Regions from separate parts of the Pseudoalteromonas sp. SR43-5 genome, predicted to be linked through region 2. Evidence: riboswitches for the same ligand, from Rfam matches in the RefSeq annotation. Region 2 holds a riboswitch; the other holds the start of a gene.
What was found. A riboswitch is a leader RNA that binds a small molecule or an ion and turns the genes downstream of it on or off. The one in region 2 is predicted to bind cobalamin.
Positions count from the first base shown of each region.

Region 1: linked by a shared signal. The riboswitch ahead of H5090_RS07915 (ABC transporter ATP-binding protein) and the one ahead of H5090_RS10875 (TonB-dependent receptor domain-containing protein) in region 2 are both predicted to bind cobalamin.

Region 1 covers NZ_JACJEA010000010.1:81,322-85,513, forward strand. Annotated here, with positions in the region: gene H5090_RS07905 (cobyric acid synthase) at 1-231, opposite strand, end outside; gene H5090_RS07910 (iron ABC transporter permease) at 236-1,240, opposite strand; gene H5090_RS07915 (ABC transporter ATP-binding protein) at 1,242-2,054, opposite strand; cobalamin riboswitch at 2,300-2,434, opposite strand; gene H5090_RS07920 (porin) at 2,497-3,429, opposite strand; gene H5090_RS07925 (LysR family transcriptional regulator) at 3,596-4,192, opposite strand, start outside.
Region 2 covers NZ_JACJEA010000016.1:15-4,206, forward strand. Annotated here, with positions in the region: gene H5090_RS10875 (TonB-dependent receptor domain-containing protein) at 1-1,825, opposite strand, end outside; cobalamin riboswitch at 1,862-2,046, opposite strand; gene H5090_RS10880 (ABC transporter substrate-binding protein) at 2,101-2,895, opposite strand; gene H5090_RS10885 (YajQ family cyclic di-GMP-binding protein) at 3,083-3,565, opposite strand; gene H5090_RS10890 (VanZ family protein) at 3,718-4,071, shown strand; gene H5090_RS10895 (ketopantoate reductase family protein) at 4,064-4,192, shown strand, end outside.

The sequences.
Region 1 (4,192 bases), on a different contig from region 2:
TAATATAGGGTTAAAGTCTATTTCTGGCTCTACTTTAGCTGCTATTGCTTGCAAAGCTTGCGCACGACCAATTTCGCCGCCATCTTTTGTTACTGCGCTATTAAGTGCCATATTTTGTGGTTTAAAAGGCGCAACCTTTACCCCTCGCTTAGCAAACACCCTGCAAAGGGCAGTAACTAAAGTGCTTTTACCAGCATCTGATGTAGTGCCTTGCACCATTAAGGTTTTCATGGAATTACACCCTTCGCTTTCTAAAAAACAATAGACTCAAAAAGAACACGCTACCAATAGCTGCAGTAATAACACCTACGGGCAGTTCTTGGTTTTTCAGCAATGAGCGCGAAAGTACATCAACCCACACCATAAATGTACCGCCCACCAAGCTGGTTACCAGTAAGCCAGCGATGGTGCCTTGGGATATAAAAAAGCGCACAATATGCGGCACCATTAATCCTACAAACCCAATACCACCACACATAGCCACCAGCACAGCGGTAATTAATGAGCTTAAAACCAGCATAAGTATTCTAAAGCGCTGAACCCTCACACCTAATGTAATTGCGCTTTCATCGCCCAGTAACATAGCATTTAGCTGCCTTCTAAAGCTCAGCATTACAAACGTACACAATGTAATTACCAATAAAGGCAAACTAAGCGTAGCCCACTGCGCACGCGAAAAGCTGCCCAGTGTCCAAAATAAAATAGCGGCTACCGCCTGAGGGTCGCTCCAATAAAGCAGCAAGCTGGTAAATGCACTAAATAAAAACGACAGAGCAACACCAGCTAATAACATTGATTCTACCTGTGCACTTTGCTGCCTACCTGCAATAAGTATTAATAAACTCATGGCGAGTAAGCTACCCAGCAATGCTGCTGCCGATAACATAAAACCTGCGCTAATACCTGCTAATGCCATAAGTAACACCACCCCAAATGAAGCACCCGACGATATACCAAATAAGTAAGGATCGGCTAAAGGGTTGCGCGTTACCGTTTGTAAAATAAGCCCCGCAATTGCTAAGCCAGAGCCGGCTAAAAAGGCGAGTAATGTGCGTGGCATTCTTAGTTCAAAAATAATACGCGAATTAAAAGACGCATCATTTGAGAGTAAAAAGCTATTAAATACATCTTGAAGTGAGGTCTCTGCTGCGCCAAAACTAAGTGCTGCAAATAAGCTAAATAAAGCAGCTGCAGCACTGATAAATAGCGCAAGTGATTGGCGAGTATTAACTGCGCTCATATTATTCGTAACCATAAAAGTAAGTGATATGAGGGATGCTATTTCCCGACTCCGATATTTGCGGGTGGTTATTTACTTGAGCGCAGACACCAAAAACGTCGCCTAGCATGTTTTCGGTTAATACCTCACTTGGCGTGCCTGTATGTGTAATTTCACCATTTTTAATAACCACTAGTTCATCGCACATTGCAGAAGCTAAGTTTAAATCGTGAAACGATGCAAACACCGTTACACCCAACGATTTAGCAAGCTCCATTACCTGTATTTGGTATTTAACATCTAAATGGCTAGTTGGTTCGTCCATTATTAACAACTGAGGTTGCTGAACTATGGCGCGGGCTATCAAGGCACGTTGCTTTTCACCACCCGAAAGTGACTCAAAGCTTTGATCGCTATGATCTGCCAACCCTACAGTGTTGATAGCTTGGGTAATTTTTTGTTTATCAATGTTAGTTACTGAGCTAAATAGCGATTTATGAGGCGTTAGCCCAAGTGCAATAACATCAAATACGCTTAAGTTAAATTGCGACGGGGTTTCTTGTAAAACAACCGCTACTTTTTTTGCGTACTCATCGCTTTTTAGCTGCCAAATATCGGTGCTATTAAACTCTACAACGCCATCGCTGGGTTTATTAAAACGATATAAACAACGCAATAAGCTCGATTTACCTGCGCCATTGGGGCCAATTAAACCAACAAATTTACCTGTGGTTATTTTAAGGTTTATTTTTTTGAGGATCGTTTTATTGCCAATACCCCACGATAAGTTTTTAACGTTTAGTAATGGTATATTTAATGGCGTTTGAGTGTGCAATAGTCAGTCCTAGACGGGATTAAACTCACTAAAATGCGATAAAAATACTAATGCACTACAAGAAAAAATGAGTAAACCCGCTCGTTAAAAGAATTCATACCAATTGCATTAAATTAGTGATTTATTATAGCGACAAATAAATAGCTTAATAACAAGGCGGAAATTATGACATATACTTGTTCTATATGAATAATTTTTAACGAAGTTAGTAAGTTATTTAATTCGCTAGAAAGATCATGTTTTTAATAAAATTGGTATTATACCATTTGTATCTGACTTAAAGCTTTGCGCTAATTACAGTTGCGGGAACAGTCGAGGACTCGCACCTCATTCCAAATGAAGCTCTATTATGGGCGGCTAAGTAAATAATTTAAAGCAAAAAAAAACCGCACTCAAAAGAGCGCGGTTAAAAAGGGAGTGTTTTAACTAATTTAGCGAATAGTTAAAACTTGTATTCCATACCTAAGCCTACGTAGTCTTGGTCAACGTTGTTGTCCATGTCGAAGCTTGAGTAAAAGCCAAATACTTTAATGTTTTTATTTAATTTGTGATCAAGACCAACTGATATTGCTGACTTATCGTCGCTGTCGTCAAAGTCCATGTCTTGGTATTGTACTTTAAATGTGTTGTTACCCATGCTGTAAGCTGCATTTAATAGATAACCATCCGCTTCTGCGCTGCCGTCAACTTTTTCTTGTGTTTGGTACATTGCACCTAACTTAAAGTTTTCAACTTTACCTTGGATTGACGCGCGTACTACATCGTAGCCATTTACTTCACTATCGGCTGCGATAGAGGCATATACTGCGCTCTTTTTAAGTGCCACGTCACCGTAAGTAACCGCCATTGAGTAACCGTTATCAGCGTCTACATCATCTTCAGCTACAAAAGTAGCAAGTACTTTAAAACCTTCGTATGAGTTTGATGAATAACTAACAGTATTCCCTAAACGGTTTTCACCTTTAAATACATTTTTAATATCGCCTTCAAGGTCGTTAAACAAGTCTAACTTACCTTGAGATTGTTTAAGCGCAGTATCGTTACGACCAATAACCACTTGGCCAAACGCACCTTTTAAACCAACGTATTGGTTACGCGCAGAAATATTGTCGTCGTTATCGCCTTTTGAATCAGCATCAGACACATCAACTTGAAACTCAAACTTATATACCGCTTCTAAACTATCATTTATTTTTTCAGAACCTTTAACACCAAGACGAGATGCATTACTTTTTATCTCAGTAAAAGATCCTTCGCCGTCATCAGATGATTGCACTGTTACATTCGCTTTACCGTAAATGTCTACATCGGCAAGTGCATTAAAAGATAAACCACTTAATAGTGCTAAGCATAAGCTCGATTTTACAAATTTCATGTTATTTCCTTGGATAATCACAAAAGACTAATTTTTAAAACTGCTGCATTTTGTCACCGCTAAATGACAGTAATATTACAATGGAAATATTAATGTCTTTTTTTATTAATAAAAATGCATTAAATTTGAAATCAAAATAACATGAAAGCCTAATAAACGGCCGAACTTACTTACTTTTCTTTAATGACAAGCTTGGGGTCATTTGCGATAGTAAATTAACTAAGGTTTCTATTAACTCTTTTTGCTCGTTGTCTCTGTGATACGCTATAAACACGTCTCGCGAGGTATTTTCTACATCTTTAACATGAAACAGTTCACCTTTTTCTAAATGCCCTTCTACCAATACTTGAGGTATAAATGCACTGCCGCCACATTGCAGTATTAAATCAAGTGCAATACGTCCTGTGCTGGTTCTAAAATAAGGCGGTGTTTTACCGGTAAACTGACGCGCATGCCAAAGTGAGAAAGTAGTTCCCCAATCAACATATACATACTGATTATCAAAAAAGTTTTCGTTCGTTGCAGTGTCGTATCCGCTTACGGGAATGATTGGCAACTCACAGATTCGCTCTACCACTAGCTCGTCTACTTTTGGTGGATCAAACAATATTGCCAAATCAAGCGTGCGTTCTAATAACAGCCGAGTGCTTTCTTGTTGTGCTTTAACTTCTGCGACTAATGACACGCCCGGCATCGCTGATACAATATTTGTTATACCAAACTGTAAAAAAGCATCCCAAATATTGGGCGTTCCTGCTAAGCT
Region 2 (4,192 bases):
AAAACCGGTAGCTTGCGCCTGCAAAAAAGCGACGCTCTGGCGTGTTGTAGTAATACACTTCACCCGTTGTAAAATCAGTGTTTGAATCAACAGCGTTATACTCTTTATCAAATAAGTTTTCTACACGAAGTGAAACTTCAATATGTTCATTTACTTGATAATTACCCGCTAGGTTCCAGAGTGTATAAGAGCCTAAGCGCGTCACAGCACCTTGTCGGTCGCTACGGTATTGCATGTCTAAGCTTGCATCAAAAGCACCAAACTGTTTTGCAAGTTCCCAGTTAAAAGTACGTTTAGCAACATTACGCAACTCTGCGCCCGTTTCTTCGTCTTCAGCGCTTAAGTAAGCAAAGTTAAGGTTGCTATCAAAACCAAAAAACTGCTGAGATAAGCTAAATTCAACCCCTTCGTAACGTGCTTCATCGATATTAGCCAATGCAAAGTTTGCATCGTAATCAATCTTATCTTCTATATCGTTTCTAAATATTGCAATATCAACTTGCGCGATATCAAAATCTACACTCAAACCTAACTCACGGTTTACTGATTTTTCAGGTTGTAAATCAGGGTTACCATAAAGTGGATAATATAAATCGTTAAATGTAGGAGCTTTAAAGCCAGTACTTTGGCTTATACGAAATGTTGCATCTTCAGATAAATGATAACCTGCAGCGGCTGTATACGTTGTTTCGTCGCCAAATTGCTCATCATCATCTTGGCGAACAGTTAAATTAGCCAGTACTTTATCTGCATCATAGTAAGCACCTACAAACACAGCAAGTACATCGCGGCTGTCTTCAACAAATGGTTGCGAACTATGCGACACATCATCGTTGTACCAATTAATACCACCACTAATGTTAAGTTCATTAGATAACAGGTACTGGCCGTTATAATCAATTTGTGTGCGTTTAGTTATAAAGGTACTTGTTGTTGGCCCAACTGAAAAATCGACATATGTATTGTCTGAATCATCTGTTGAAAGCGCTAAATCAATACTATGCGTTTGGTTAGTGTAGTTTTTGCTCCAACCTGCAGAAAGTTGATAGTTTTTAAAGTCATCTCGTTCAATCGTACTATCTGCTGGGCTAAAGCTACTGTCGTAATCTGCATAACCTTCACTGTATTGGCCTAATAACTTAAAGTCGCCGTAATGTGCATCGGTGTAGTTTACTTTAAACCCAAGGTTTTTATTTTCATAGCCATCTTCATCAGGTGCTACGCCTTGCAGTACATCAAAGTTATCTGTTTTTTCAAAGCCTGCGTTAAATGCTGTTGTTATATCATCTGATTTTACAGAGCCTGCAACTTGATAATTTTGATAAGAGTCAGAACCAAATGTAGCGCTTAGGGATAAGTTATCTGACTCACGCGTAATAATATTAATAACACCAGCGAGTGCATCAGAGCCATAAACAGCCGCGCGAGAGCCTTTAATAATTTCTATGCGTTCAATACTATTTAAAGGGACATTATTTAGTGCTTTTTGACCAAGTGTTGCTGAGCCTGTACGTACACCGTCAATTAAAATCAACGTATCGCCAGAGCCTGTACCACGAAGTGACACACCTGTATTTTGACCAAAACCACCGTTTGGATTAACCTGAAAACCCACTCGCGTGCTTAAAAGTGTAGGTAAATCGCGTACGTTACTAGCTTCTATTTCAGCACGTTCAATAACATTTACACTCGCTAAAACGTCGTTAATTGATTGCTCAAACTTATTAGCTGTAACGGTTATTTTTTCAATTGATTGCTCTGCACCAGACACAGAAAATGAAAGCGCAGCAGAAATTGCAACGCCTAGAGTTGTTTTGTTTAACATGAGGTCCCCTACCTTTGCCCACCGCAAAGATTTAAGTAAGTAAGATTGCATCAAGGCCGGTCTCCGGACTCAGTAAGCACATAAAAACATGCAATACTCTACCGTTGCGGGGGCAGTGTTGGGCTTGTAGTCATCATGAAAACGCACCAACTTCCCGATTATCCTGCTAAAAAAATCATTACATGAAGTGGCTAGCAAGCACCTTGAAAATATGCCGTCATTGTGAGCATTTTGTTTACAAATGTCAATGGACGTCTATATAGCTAAAAGCCATTTCAGTTTAGTGCTGTATTATTATAGCTTGAAGGAATACCGTACTTATCAAGTAGCTTCTGAAGTTGCATTTGTGTAGTAGGTAAATTTAATATTTCATCCATTTTGCTACTAGATATTTTATTTGATTGTGAGTTAATCAAAAAATGTGTTTCATACACTGCATCTGGTACGTCACTCTTAAATAGTAAATCCATATTTAAGATATTCTGCTTTTTAAAATACTGATAAGCAATACTGTTTAAAACCCCGACTTCAGCGCGCCTTAATAGCAGCATTTTAACTACATTGAATTCATCGATTGTAAGGCTTACCTGGTGCTCTTCTCTCAAGTATTCGGCATTTGTATTAAATCCTGCAAATTGATACGAGTACCCTAAAACCCCAACTTTGGTTAATTTGTCCAGATTGTCAAAATAAGTTTGTTCTGATGCATTCTCTTTGAGTGTATAAAGCTCGTTTTTGGTGATGGTATAAAATTCAGTTTTTTCAATGTTTTTCTGCGTTGTTTTTGGTAGCCATTGCATTGCCATTAAAAATAAAACGTCGAAGTTATTTTTTTCAACAGACAAAGTAAGCCTTTTTACAGGTAAAGAAATAAGTATAAAGTTAAATTCCTCCTGTGCGTCGTTTAAAATATTAATAAACTCAGGAGCAAAGCCCTGCTTTTTTTGCGCGTTAATAATAATCGGAAAGTAGCCATCTTCGACCAATACATCAATATCAACTGGCTTTGATAAGCTTGGCTTGGTAAATATAAGCAAAACAAATAACAGAAATAATTGATGGGGTCTCATTTTAATACCTTCTAGAGTGAAATTTTTATTATATTCAATTAAATATAATAGCTTAAATATCAAAAGGTGGATTAATACATGCAGAACTACGAGAGGATAAGGTGGGAAAGTTGTAAAAATTAAGTAGCTTTAATCTGTCTGCAAATATAGACAAATTAAAGCATTTTTATTAAAAACAGTTTATAAATTAGTCGCGAAAGTTTTTAAACTGAAAAGGCTGACCTAAATCGGCACTGCGTACTACCTGCATTGCCTCTTGAAGATCGTCACGCTTTTTACCTGTCACACGCACTTCTTCGCCTTGAATAGCGGCTTGTACTTTAACTTTTGAATCTTTAATGGCTTTAACCACTTTTTTGGCCATGTCTTTTTCGATACCTTGCTTTAACCCAACGTTACGAAATACATTTTTTCCTGCACGGCTAATATCTTGAAGTTCTAAACTAGCTACATCCATACCGCGCTTTGAAATTTTTCCCGCTAAAATATCAAACAACTGCATAACTTGAGAGTCAGCTTCTGCTTTAAGCTTAATTGTTTTATCGTTTAGCTCAATAGATGCATCAACGCCTCTAAAATCAAAGCGAGTCTCTAGTTCACGGTTTGCGTTATCAACCGCATTTTTAGCTTCGTTCATTTCTACTTCAGATACAATATCAAATGAAGGCATTAGTATACTCCTAACTATTTAATCTTAATTTTATGTGGCAATTATAACGCTAAAATTATAAATCTTTACATTTTTCTGCATCTTGTTCAGGTGCGATACTAAATTAGTTTGATATACTTGCGCCTCTTTTTTAAGCGATTTTAGGATTTGTCGTGACAAGGCGTGTTTATCAAGCAGTTTTTTTAATCAGCATAGTGGCTTTCACCTTTTTATTTGCTAAAGAAATAAAAGGTGGCGTTGTAAATTTATTCCCTCATGTTGATAAAGTCGCCCATTTTGGGATTTTTTTTATATTAGCCATAATAATGGATAAGGCTTTTAAGCTTCCTTTATATGCTCAAATACTCTTATTAGCAGGCTATGGCGCCTCGATAGAAATAATGCAAGACGCACTTCCTTATAGGCAAGCATCACTTGGTGATTTTTTTGCTGATTTTGCAGGTGCTGCAAGCTACTTTTTACTTAGAGTAATTTTTACACCTCGAAAAAAGAACCCACATGGCTAATATTTTAATCGTTGGCGATGGCGCTATTGGCTTATTGCTGAGCCACTTTTTGAGCGCATCGCATAATGTCAGTGTTTTAACTCGTAAAAACCCAACAAACACCCGCTTTTACAGCAGAGCT